One region of the Bacillus lumedeiriae genome, then DNA from elsewhere that is predicted to be linked to it. Evidence: riboswitches for the same ligand, from Rfam matches in the RefSeq annotation. Region 1 holds a riboswitch; each other region holds the start of a gene.
What was found. Region 1 has a riboswitch for S-adenosylmethionine ahead of QYG89_RS10775 (bifunctional homocysteine S-methyltransferase/methylenetetrahydrofolate reductase). Riboswitches for the same ligand answer to the same signal wherever they lie in the genome.

Region 1 (3,222 bases):
TAAGAAAAGAATACGTTTTTCCAGCTCTTGTTCAATTGGATATTGTTTGGACATGAGTGATCCCTCTTTCATTCTTTTTTCTATCCAGCTCTTCGATGTAATGGATCAATTCAATCGACATTTCATAGCGCATAAATGGTGTAATAATGTATATGCCGTTAAACAGCTCTGCGGCTGTATCGATTAATTCTTTTGCAATTCTAACTCCTTCAAGTGCCGATGCCTCTTTATCATGTTCGTATGCTTTCATTCTAGCAAGTGTTTCGTCTGACAGTTTAATGCCTGGCACTTCATGATGAAGAAATTCAGCATTTCGTGAACTTGTTAATGGCATAATGCCAAGAAAGATTGGAGTCGGCAAGTGTTTCGTTGCTTCATATACTTCAATAATCTTTTCTTTCGTAAAGACCGGCTGCGTAATAAAATAATCGGCCCCGCATTCAATTTTCTTCTCAAGGCGTTTAACAGCCCGGTCAAGTACACGAACATTTGGATTAAACGCGGCTGCCACTGAGAAGTTGGCTTTTTGCTTGAATGGCTTTCCGGAAAAAGAAATTCCTTCATTCAGCTGTTTAATCAATTGGATGAGTTCCATACTTGAAACATCATATACAGAAGTAGCGCCAGGAAAGTCGCCGACTTTTGTTGGATCACCCGTAATAGCGAGTATATCATGAAGCCCAAGTGCATGCAGTCCCATTAAGTGGGATTGTAATCCAATCAGATTGCGGTCCCGACACGTGATATGAACGAGAGGACGAATGTGATGCTTCATTTTAAGTATAGATCCCATCGCCAAGTTACTGACACGTGGAGAAGCGAGTGAATTATCAGCCATTGTAATCGCGGCTATTCCTGCTTCATGCAAGGCCTTAGCTCCTTCGATGTAAGTGGTCGTATCCAAGTGCTTCGGTGTATCCAGTTCAACAATAATCGTCCGTTCTTTTTTTACTTGTTCGCTTAGCGGAGGCACAATAGGCGGAATGGATTCTTTAATCGTAATTGGCTTTTTAGGGATGACTTTCTTCTCCGTAATAGGTGCAAGACCAGCAAGTGCTTTTTTCGCTGCTTCAATGTGTTTTGGTGTCGTACCGCAGCAGCCGCCGATGAGACGGACACCTGCATTCCGAAGGCGGACAGCTGCTTGGCCAAAGTAATCGGCTTCTGATTCATAGACAATCCGTCCATCTTCTACATCAAGCAGGCTGGCGTTTGGATAAGCGGATAAAAAAGCCTTTTCTGGGAGCGTTACTTCTTCAAATGCCTGAATGGTATGATAAGGGCCGAGGCGGCAGTTTACGCCGACAATGTCTGCTCCAAGCGCTTCTAGCTGTTTCAATGCATGATTTAATGAAAGTCCATTTTGCAAAATACCAGGTTCATGCATAGATACTTGAGTAATCACCGGCAAATCGGTCATCTTGCGAATGAATTGTAAAATAGTCGTTAATTCTTCAAAATCGTAGTATGTTTCAAATAAGAGACCGTCTGGATCTTCTGACAAAATGGCCTCTGCTTGCTGCCGAATCGCTTCTTCGATATCAGGAAGAGGTGCGCTGCTTTTGCCAATACCGCGAATGCCGCCAATGGTGCCGAGAACGAATCGCTGTTCTGGTGCCGCTGCTTTCTTGGCAATGCGTACCGCTGCTTTATTTAATTCCAGTGCGCGGTCTTCCAGTCCGTATCTTGCAAGCTTTATAGCGTTGGCACTGTACGTATTTGTTTGAATAATATCAGCGCCTGCCTTGATATATTCACGATGAATCTTTTCAATAATTTCCGGTTTTTCTACATTGAGTTCCTCATAGCAAAAATCAATGCCATAAGAATAGAGAAGAGTGCCTATTGCACCATCAGCTGTCAATACTTCATTTTGCAGCCTGTCTAATAGCTTCATAGTGTCCGTCCTTTCCAACCACTTATTTCTAATCATAAGAAAAAGCCCCCTTAAACATAGCAAGAAGGCTTTACATCGTTAATGTTTGATCCTTCTTATCTTTCAAACTGATTCAGCAGTTTGCTGGATTTAGCACCTAGGCCCGCTAGCGGCTGGTTGCTGAAGCTTCACAGGGCCAGTACCCTCAGCTTCTCTTGATAAGAAATACGTTACTATTCACTTAATCTGATAATTGAACATATCATATCCCTTTAGCAGGAATTAGTCAATAGAAAATTTAGAATAATTTAAATAGGATTGTCGAATAGTGTTGGGCAGGATATACTGGCTTTAAATAAAGGAGGATTAAGATTGAATCAGTTTCGGTATTCTTTATTTATTTTAATAGGGGCAAGCAGTTATGGCTTTCAAGCTTCTATTGTTAAGCTGATGACGAATGCCGGCTATGAGGCGGCTCATGCGGCTAGTTCTCAATACCTTTTCGGACTGCTGCTGCTGTTCATTCCATTTATCTTAACAAAACGTGTGAAGGTAAATGGCAAACAGACTTTGTCCCTGTTTGGTGTCGGCATTTTATTAAGCTTAACAGGAGTATTTTATGCTATTAGTATACAGGAGCTGTCTGCTTCAGTAGCCATCGTTTTGCTTTTCCAATTTACCTGGATTGGAGTTCTCATTGAATCTATTTATTTAAGAACTTTTCCTTCTCATCTAAAGATCATTTCAATTATTCTTTTATGGGTAGGTACACCATTCGCTGCTGGTGTGTCCCCTGAAGGGCTAGGATTGTTAAACAATACAAAAGGTCTTGTGTATGGTTTTCTTGCTGCCTTGATGTTTGCATTGTACCTCTTCTTTAGCGGCAAAGCAGGAAAAGGGGTGCCAACGATTCAAAGAAGCTTCATCATCGCTATTAGCGGATTGCTCACTACTTTTCTATTTATATCGCCTGCTTTTATCGTCGATGGCACGATCACGGACGGTTTGTGGAAATATGGCTGGCCGATCGGATTGTTTGGCGTATTTGTGCCTGTTGTTTTCTTTGCATTAGGTACACCGCATGTCGATTCAGGGATAGCGGCCATTCTTGGTGCTGCGGAATTACCAGCGGCAATGATTGGAGCGATGCTCATTGTTGGAGAACAATTGACACTCGGGCAGGCAGCCGGGATTGTACTAATCTTAATCGGTATTGGTGTTCCGCAATGGCGTTCGAGGAAAAATGTGGATTCAAAGAAGTTTTCTAGCAGTTGTTAATGATTTTCCAAGGAAATGAAAGAGGTTGACTCAGAAGGGTCTGTTCCTGCTTTCAATAGACTATATAT
Region 2 (3,222 bases), on a different contig from region 1:
ACCATTACTGGTGATGTCAAAATCGGGGAGGAATCAAACATTTGGTTTAACACCTCTATCCGCGGAGACGTTGCCCCGACCATTATCGGCAAAAAAGTAAGTATACAAGATAATTCAGTCCTGCACCAAAGTCCTAACAATCCGCTGATCATTGAAGATGAAGTAACGATCGGCCATCAAGTCATTCTGCATAGCTGCAAAATTAGAAAAAACGCACTCATTGGCATGGGCTCCATCATCTTAGACAATGCTGAAATTGGTGAAGGTGCTTTTATCGGTGCAGGAAGCCTCGTTCCACAAGGGAAAATCATCCCTCCTCACTCAGTCGCCTTTGGACGGCCCGCAAAAGTCATTCGTCCTGTGAATGATGCAGATCGACAAGACATGGAAAGAATCGTTAGAGAGTATGTAGAAAAGGGACATTATTATAAAAGCATTCAAAAAAAGCCTTCAAACTCCTAACGAGTTTGAAGGCTTCAGATTGTTTACAAGCAGCCTGATGGCGGCCCAAACGAACGTTGAACCTTTGTTTAGTTTGTTGCTTGCTCTCTTAACGTTTCCGCCTTATCTGCTCTTTCCCAAGGAAGATCAACATCTGTACGGCCAAAATGTCCATAAGCCGCTGTTTGTTTATAAATTGGACGGCGCAGATCAAGCATCTTGATAATACCAGCCGGACGTAAATCGAAGTTGCTGCGGACAAGCTGAACGAGCACATCTTCAGATACTATGCCAGTACCAAATGTATCAATTGAAATGGATACAGGCTGTGCTACACCAATTGCGTAGGCTAGCTGAACTTCACATTTGTCCGCAAGACCGGCAGCGACAATATTTTTTGCTACATAGCGGGCAGCATACGCAGCGGAACGGTCTACTTTTGTCGGATCCTTACCGGAGAAAGCTCCTCCGCCATGACGCGCATAACCACCGTATGTATCTACAATGATTTTCCGGCCTGTTAAGCCCGCATCTCCTTGTGGACCGCCGATAACAAAACGGCCTGTCGGGTTGATAAAGAATTTTGTTTCTTCATCAATTAATTCAGCAGGAACAACTGGATTAATGACATGTTCGCGTAAGTCGTGCTGAATTTGCTCAAGTGTTACTTCCGGATGATGCTGAGTAGAAATAACAATCGTGTCTACTCTGACTGGCTTGTCATTCTCATCATATTCAACCGTCACTTGTGTTTTTCCGTCTGGACGCAAATAAGAAAGCACATCATCTTTTCTCACTTTTGTCAACCTGCGGGATAATTTATGAGCAAGTGAAATTGGAAGAGGCATCAATTCCTTCGTTTCATTGCAGGCAAATCCAAACATTAATCCTTGGTCTCCCGCACCGATCGCTTCGATTTCTTCATCGCTCATCTGGCCTTCACGTGCCTCAAGCGCAACATCGACTCCTGCCGCAATATCAGCAGACTGCTCATCAATAGACGTCAATACACCGCACGTTTCGGCATCAAATCCGTATTTCGCGCGCGTATAGCCAATTTCTCTTACTGTTTCCCGAACGATTTTGTTAATGTCTACATAAGAAGTTGTTGTAATTTCCCCAGCTACAAGCACAAGGCCAGTTGTCACAGATGTTTCCGCTGCTACACGTGCATTCGGATCTTTTGATAAGATCTCGTCTAGAATAGCATCAGAAATCTGATCACAAATTTTGTCCGGATGTCCTTCAGTTACTGACTCTGAAGTAAAAAGACGGCGTTTTTTTGTCATGAAACTTCCTCCTTAAAAATGATCAGCTTTTCGTTCAGCTGATCGTTCATTATACGGTACTCATGTCCCTAAGTTTATCCTTTTAAAAAATAAAAAACCCCTCCTGAAAATAAAGAGAGGAAAGGTTGGTCATTTCAACATAGGCCTTTCACTCTTATCGTTCAAGGTTTTGCCCTTGCAGCAGGTTAGCACCTTTGTCTTGAAAAAGAAGCTTATACATGTATAAGCAACGGCAGTTTATGCGGCTGCCACGTACATTCAAGCAGGTTGCCGGGCTTCATCGGGCCTGTCCCTCCGCCAGCTCAGGATAAGAGTATCCGTTCAAGGTTAAATCATACGAAATCCAGCCAGCGATGTCAACCAATTTCACGTAAAAAGCTCCTCCTTTTTCCGCTTTTCTTCTTATAGAGAAATGGGTATGTTATAAATAAAAAATTACAAAAAAATAAATCAATAGTATAGACTATTAATTGGAATGTGCTATACTACTTTTGAGTAAACGATAAAAAAATAACTAATTTAAATTTAAATAAAGGATGGTTATTAATTTATGAAGACTGTGAGCGTTTCAAGCGAAATTTTGGAGCTTTTAAAGGGTTCTAACGTAACAATGCAGCCGTCTGTGCCATTACTTGTGGAAAAAGTACTTAACCGCAAAGAAGGCGTATTAACAGCTTCTGGTGCAGTGTGTGCTGAAACAGGCAAATATACAGGGCGTTCTCCTAAAGATAAATTTATCGTTGAAGAACCGTCCACCAAAGATAAAATCGACTGGGGTTCAGTCAATGAGCCAATTTCTGTTGAAGTGTTTGATCAATTATACAAGAAAGTAATCAACTATTTAAGTGAAAAAGAAGAACTATTCGTTTTCAAAGGTTTTGCAGGAGCAGATCAAGCACACCGTCTGCCAATTCAGGTCATCAACGAATATGCATGGCACAACTTGTTTGTTCATCAACTTTTCATTCGTCCTACGAAGGAAGAACTAGAGAATCATCAAGCTGGCTTCACGATCGTATCCGCTCCAAGCTTTAAAGCAGATCCTGCTGTAGATGGTACAAAATCAGAGGCATTTATTATCGTGTCTTTTGAGCGCCGCATCGTCTTGATCGGTGGAACGGAATATGCAGGGGAAATGAAGAAATCAATTTTCTCTGTTATGAACTACCTTCTTCCTGAAAATGATATTTTATCTATGCACTGCTCAGCAAACGTTGGTTACGAAGGTGATGTTGCTCTATTCTTCGGTCTTTCGGGAACAGGTAAAACAACATTAAGCGCAGATCCAAACCGCCGCTTAATCGGTGATGATGAGCATGGCTGGTCTTCTAACGGTGTCTTCAATATTGAGGGCGGATGCTACGCAAAAACAATCGGACTTTCCCGTGAAAAAGAACCTCAAATTTTCGATGCCATCCGTTTCGGTTCTGTTCTTGAAAATGTTGTTCTTGACGAAGAAACACGCATTCCTGACTACGATGACAACAGCTTG
Region 3 (3,222 bases), on a different contig from region 1:
ACTGTATTCATCTGTAATTTTGCAAATAGGGGTAGTTGTGCCGGATACGATAACGATATCGTGATTTTGAGCAAACGTACTTTCGATTGCTAGCTGTGTATCCCCTCCACCTACAACAATCAAAACGTCTTCTTTTACTTCCAGCTCCTTTGCCACAGTCGGTAGAATTTCACCAAGAATGGAGCCAGACCATCTTAGTTCGGGTAATAAGCTCGGAGAAAGCCCAATTCGAGCACACATCGCCTCAGACCATTCTTTTTTTCGAACATCATATAGTAACGTTTCTGTCGCCTGTGATGGCTCATAAATGAGTACACCACTTAATTTATACGTCACCCAATCACTAATACTAGTAAACGATGTGATCTGATCCCATAACAGCGGCTGCCTCTTTTTGAGAGCTATTAGCTTTAAAGCTGAAAACAATGCAGATGGCAATCGTCCCGTTGTTTTATAGATATAATCGGGATCTAACAGCTCTTTTTCCCACTCGCGGCCTCGATTATCAATATTCGGTAAACCAATAAATGAATATCCATCCTGATCTTGAAGGACAATTCCCTGCCTTTGACTCGTTGATGTTATCGCCTTAATTGTCACATGCGGGACACTCGCTATCGCTTTTTTTGCTAATCCAACTAGCTGTTTCCAAAGTAAATCAGGTGAAAAGTAGCGACTATCAGGATAAAGAGGCTCTGTTTCATAATGAATATCTTCTCGCTCAACATGGACAACTTCACCTGTAGTCGCAACGATTGCTACCCTCGCATTTCCAGTACCAATATCAAATACTAAATAACCTTGTTTGATCGTCACTTTTCCACTCCTTTCTTATGACATTTCATCCAAGCCTTTCCTATTATATAAGGTTGGAATTTGAAAGGTATGTTGTGTATGCCACTTCGTTACCGCTTGATTCATAATGGATACGTGATGATCCTCAACCTCATAACTTGCACCCGCAAGATGAGGAGTGGCTAACACATTTGGTAATTGGATAATTTCATAGTCACTTTGATCAGGAGGCTCATGATAAAATACATCCAAAATGGCTCCCCTAATCTTCCGTTCTTTTAAAACATAAACAAGGGCTTTTCTTTCAACGACTACAGCTCTTGACGTATTTACTAAAACGGCATCTTCTTTCATAAGTCCTAAATAATGTTCATTAATCATTCCAATGGTTTCCTCTGTTCGGGGTAAGTGAATAGAAACTACATCACTTGTCGAAAAAACATCTTCTAAAGATACACGAGTATAATTAGGATTTTGACTCTCCGCATAAGGATCATAGTATTGTATCGTGCATTGAAACCCTTCAAGAACAGCCGCAATTCGTTGTCCCACAGCCCCAAACCCAACCATTCCAATTGTTTTTCCTGCAATCTCATTCCCTTTGAATTTTACATAAGCCTGCAAGTAGTCCTCATTCCATTTTTCCTGCTTCAACCATTCAGAAGAAGGAATAGTATGTCTAAAGAATGTAATGAGGTTTCCAATGAACAATTCAGCAACTGCTTGAGCGTTGCGTGCAGGGGTGAAAAATACCGGAATTCCTTTTTTAGTTGCAGCTTTTATATCAACATTGGAAGGCATGCCGCGGCATACACCAATAAATTTCAATTTCGGTACTTCAGCCAATACGTTTTCTGTCACTTTATCTAACTCAACAATTAAACCTTCAGCATTTGATTCTTTTAAGAGCGAGATTAACTCTGCTTCGTTATACGCTCTGCCGTTTTCTTTCCAAGGGAGATAAGTATATTCTCCAAATAAATCTTTTAATTGTAAAAGACCTGCCTCGTTATAAGGTGCCGTGACTAAGACATTCATTTGCAGCCCCTCCCTTCGTTTGTCTTAAATTTAAATCCCACTATTCAGCTCTAATAACTGATAAAATAAAGCAAAAAAAATCTCTTTCCGAAGAGACGGAAAGAGATCGTTACTTCATTTTGTTCTTACGACAAATAAAAGATTCGCTCTTTCTATCTTTCAAGCACTGCTTGCTGGAATTGGCACAATAATGTTGCCGAGGTTTCGCTGGGCCAGTCCCTCCACCTCTCTGGATAGAAAATAAAACGTATTTAATTGGATTCAATGTTTTGTTGTACTCGATTCTATAGGAGAATCAAATAGAAGTCAACTCATTTTTCCGAACCTTCTAAACATTAATTCACTATGTTATAATCTATAAAGTTATTTTTTTCACGGAGGGATAACAGATATGCAATCGTATATTGATATAGAAAATGGTGTCGTTCCTTCAGTTTGTTCTCTCGACTGTCCCGATCAATGTGGACTTCTTGTACACAAAAAGGATGGAAAAATCGTCAAAGTTGAAGGTGATCCTGATCATCCCGTGACAAAAGGGAGCATTTGCAACAAAGTTCGAAATATGAGTGAACGCATTTATGATCATAAAAGATTGAGCACTCCTTTAAAACGTGTTGGAAAAAAAGGAGAAGGAACATTTACTCCTATTAGTTGGCAGGAAGCGATTGAAACGATTGCTGATCATTGGAAAAAGCTGATTTCAGAAGAAGGTGCTGAGTCCATTCTTCCCTACAGCTTTTATGGAAATATGGGGAAACTGAATGCAGAAGGAATGGATCGGCGTTTCTTTTACCGCCTCGGAGCAAGTCAGCTCGACCGGACGATCTGTTCAATCGCTGGCTCTACCGGGTTTGGTTATACAATGGGCGGCAGCCACGGCTCTGATCCTGAAGAGATGACAGAAACAAAGTTATTTATCATTTGGGGCATTAACGCGGTCAGTACGAATATGCACCAAATGATGATCGCACAAAAGGCAAAAAAAGATGGAGCAAAGATTGTTGTCATTGATGTCCATAAAAACCAAACTGGACGAATGGCTGATTGGTTTATTCCAATTCTTCCTGGAACTGACGGCGCACTCGCCTTAGGCATGATGCACATTCTTTATAAGGAAAATCTAGTCAATCGGTCATTTTTAGAAGAATATACAGTCGGGTACGAAGAACTTGAAAAACATGTAGAGGCCTATGATCCGCACACGGTTGCCGGCATTACAGGAGTATCTGTTGAAGATATTTATAAATTGACCCGCATGTATGGGACGACCTCCCCTTCCATGATTCGAATTGGCAATGGCTTGCAGCATCATGATAACGGAGGCATGATTGTCCGAACGATTTCCTGTTTGCCCGCTTTAACAGGCCAATGGCTGTTAAAAGGCGGCGG
Region 4 (3,222 bases), on a different contig from region 1:
GTAACTCCTTATAATTTACCATATGTGTGGGCTTGTGGCGGCGGTTTTCAAAGTGAAACGTTAGCTCAATTTGCAGCCAATCTACTTCAAAAAGAAGTGCACATTCGTCAAGGATTTAATCAGGCATCGGTTGTAGGGGCTGCTGTTATATGCAACCAGGCATTAGGGGTTAATGATGCATTATCAGGTGATATCAAGGTAATTACGCCTGACCGTGGACATGATGACTGGATGTACGAAGAGTGGAAACAAGCACAACATTTTTTTTCAAAGATAAATGCAGCATATAACAACTAGAATAAATAATAAGGAAAGATGAGGAAACAAACATGTTAGATAAAATTGGAATACCTAAAAAATTAGGCTGGGGCTTTTTAGGTGTGATGCTGTTTATGATGGGAGATGGGCTTGAAGCCGGGTGGCTGAGTCCGTTCCTTATCGAAAATGGCTTGTCTATCCAGCATGCAGCGGCCATTTTTAGTGTATACGGTATTTCTATAGCGATTGCTTCTTGGTTTTCAGGGGTTTGTTTAGAAGCGTTTGGCGCAAAGCGTTCGATGCTCATGGGATTATTATTTTATATTGTGGGTACAGCAGGATTTATCACGTTTGGATTTGAAAGCATGAATTATCCAGTTATGTTAGCGACGTACTTTATTAAAGGGTTCGGTTATCCTCTTTTTGTTTATTCCTTTTTAACGTGGGTGATTTATCGTACACCTCAACATAAATTAAGTACAGCTGTTGGATGGTTTTGGTTTGCGTTTTGTGCAGGAATGATGGTACTTGGCGCTTGGTATTCAAGTTATGCACTTAAACATTTTGGATACATCAATACATTATGGACTTCTATTTTCTGGGTATGTGTCGGTGCGTTCTTTGCTTTAGTGATGAATAAAGACAAGTTTGAACAGAAAAAAGGTTCAAGCACAAAAGAAAAATTAAATGAACTATTAAAAGGAATCACGATTATGAAGACGAACCCAAGGGTAGCTGCCGGTGGAGTTGTCAGAGTAATTAATAGTTTAGGTGCTTACGGATTTCCGGTGTTCCTGCCGCTTCATATGGCGGAACATGGAATTGAAACAACAGTTTGGCTGCAATTATGGGGTACAGCTTTCATGGGGAATATTCTATTTAATTTGATTTTCGGAATTGTTGGAGATAAATTTGGCTGGAAAAACACGATCATGTGGTTTGGCGGCGTTGGCTGTGCTGTTTTCACTGTCCTTTTATATTACACACCGGTACTTACAAACGGAAACCTTCTCGCGACAAGCATTGTCGGATTTATTTGGGGAAGTATGCTGGCCGGTTACGTTCCAATTGGAGCACTAGTACCATCTGTTGCTGGGGAAGATAAGGGAGCGGCTATGTCCGTGCTAAACCTTGGCGCTGGTTTATCGACATTCGTTGCACCAGCTTTAGCTTTAGCCTTTATCGGTCTCATTGGAGCAGAAGGAGTGATCTGGATCTTCGCGGCACTTCATCTGATTAGCTCAATCATTGTTAAATTCATCCGAGTACCGGAAGAAGAAAACATGCGCAAAAAAACAGCAACACTCGTTTCATAAAGAAAAGCGGAAGGCGCCCGCTTATCGGCGACAAGCATAAGACGAGCCGGCTGGAAGGTTGCTCTTGAACCTTCTGGCCAGAATGGCATATGACCTCGAGCCCCAAGGAGGCGGAGCTGGACAAGAAAAGCGAAAGCGCCTGAACTGCTCCGACAGGCAAATGTTCTTTCACCAAAGAAGCCGCCCTTTGGCTTCATTGGTGGAAGGTTATTTGACCCGAGGAACAAGGCGCTGCAGCTGGACAAGAAAAGGATATTGACAGTGATGAGAGAACATGTCATAATCCTAGTGGTATGATATGAATATAAACTTAACAAATAAACTCTTATCAGGAGCAGGCGGAGGGATAAGCCCTAAGAAGCCCGGCAACCGACTCGTTGTGAGCACGGTGCTAATTCTTACAGCAACGATGTTGGAAGATAAGAAGTTGTTTTTTTAAACCTCTTCTTAATAGAAGAGGTTTTTTTAAATGCTATGGAAAGAAGTGACGACATCTTGAAAAAGCCAATCATCTTTTGTGACTTCGATGGTACGGTGACGAAGAAAGATAACATTATTAGTATTATGAAGCAGTTTGCCCCTCCTGAATGGGAGAAGTTGAAGGATGATGTGTTATCTCAATCCATCAGTATTCAAGAGGGCGTCGGAAAAATGTTTCAGCTTCTTCCTTCTTCTTTGAAGCAGGAAATAGTTGACTTTGTTTTGGAAACGGCCGAAATAAGAGACGGGTTTAATGACTTCGTTCGGTATACGAAAGAACAAAACATTCCTCTTTACATTGTAAGTGGAGGAATTGACTTTTTCGTAAAACCGATGTTACAGCCATTTGAGTCGATTACTGGACTATATTGCAATGAAGGGGATTTCAGTGGAGAGAATATTCACATTCATTGGCCTCATGCGTGTGATGAGAAATGTCCGAACCAAAATTGTGGGTGCTGTAAACCTTCTATTATCCGTGCGCTGTCAAGCGGGGACACGCATTCCATCGTGATCGGTGATTCAGTAACTGATTTACAAGCTGCGAAAATTGCCGATACAGTGATAGCAAGAGATTACTTATCAGAAAAATGCGAGACACTGTCAATTCCTTATCAACCTTTTGATACGTTTTATGATTGTATTGAAATTTTAGAAAAGTTAAAATAAGATGTTGAATAATTAGGGGGAATATAAGATGACAACGATCAAAATTCAAGGAACAAATGAAGTTATTGACAATCAAGAAGAAGTGATTTCATTTTTACAGCAGAACGATGTCATTTATGAACATTGGGATATTCATAAATTACCTTCTCATTTACAAGAGAAATACGTATTGAGTGACGAAGAAAAGCAAGGCGTGTTAGATGCATTTGAAGAAGAGATTAAGGATATTTCAGCTAGACGTGGATACAAAGCATGGGATGTTATTTCACTTGCTGATCATACACCTAACCTTGAAGAATTATTGAAAAACTTTGAGCGTGAGCATCATCATACAGATGATGAAGTACGTTTTATTGCGAGCGGCCATGCAATTTTCATTATCCAAGGAAAAGATGAGCGGTTTTTTGAAGTTCATTTAAACCCAGGTGATTTGATCTCTGTTCCGGAAAATGTCCGCCACTACTTTACATTAGCTGAGGACCGGAAAGTTGTTGCTGTT

Region 2: another riboswitch for S-adenosylmethionine. It lies ahead of metK (methionine adenosyltransferase); the one in region 1 lies ahead of QYG89_RS10775 (bifunctional homocysteine S-methyltransferase/methylenetetrahydrofolate reductase).
Region 3: another riboswitch for S-adenosylmethionine. It lies ahead of QYG89_RS09830 (2-hydroxyacid dehydrogenase); the one in region 1 lies ahead of QYG89_RS10775 (bifunctional homocysteine S-methyltransferase/methylenetetrahydrofolate reductase).
Region 4: another riboswitch for S-adenosylmethionine. It lies ahead of QYG89_RS09815 (2-hydroxy-3-keto-5-methylthiopentenyl-1-phosphate phosphatase); the one in region 1 lies ahead of QYG89_RS10775 (bifunctional homocysteine S-methyltransferase/methylenetetrahydrofolate reductase).

What each region holds. Positions count from the first base shown of each region.
Region 1 is NZ_JAUIYO010000007.1:67,992-71,213, forward strand. It holds gene metH (methionine synthase) at 1-54, opposite strand, end outside; gene QYG89_RS10775 (bifunctional homocysteine S-methyltransferase/methylenetetrahydrofolate reductase) at 32-1,897, opposite strand; SAM riboswitch class I at 1,990-2,101, opposite strand; gene QYG89_RS10780 (EamA family transporter) at 2,249-3,154, shown strand.
Region 2 is NZ_JAUIYO010000001.1:658,436-661,657, forward strand. It holds gene QYG89_RS03345 (gamma carbonic anhydrase) at 1-462, shown strand, start outside; gene metK (methionine adenosyltransferase) at 531-1,730, opposite strand; SAM riboswitch class I at 1,882-2,044, opposite strand; gene pckA (phosphoenolpyruvate carboxykinase (ATP)) at 2,281-3,222, shown strand, end outside.
Region 3 is NZ_JAUIYO010000006.1:48,319-51,540, forward strand. It holds gene QYG89_RS09825 (FGGY-family carbohydrate kinase) at 1-816, opposite strand, end outside; gene QYG89_RS09830 (2-hydroxyacid dehydrogenase) at 832-1,833, opposite strand; SAM riboswitch class I at 1,983-2,073, opposite strand; gene QYG89_RS09835 (molybdopterin-containing oxidoreductase family protein) at 2,225-3,222, shown strand, end outside.
Region 4 is NZ_JAUIYO010000006.1:44,752-47,973, reverse strand. It holds gene QYG89_RS09825 (FGGY-family carbohydrate kinase) at 1-297, shown strand, start outside; gene QYG89_RS09820 (MFS transporter) at 330-1,574, shown strand; SAM riboswitch class I at 1,897-2,000, shown strand; gene QYG89_RS09815 (2-hydroxy-3-keto-5-methylthiopentenyl-1-phosphate phosphatase) at 2,049-2,723, shown strand; gene QYG89_RS09810 (cupin domain-containing protein) at 2,752-3,222, shown strand, end outside.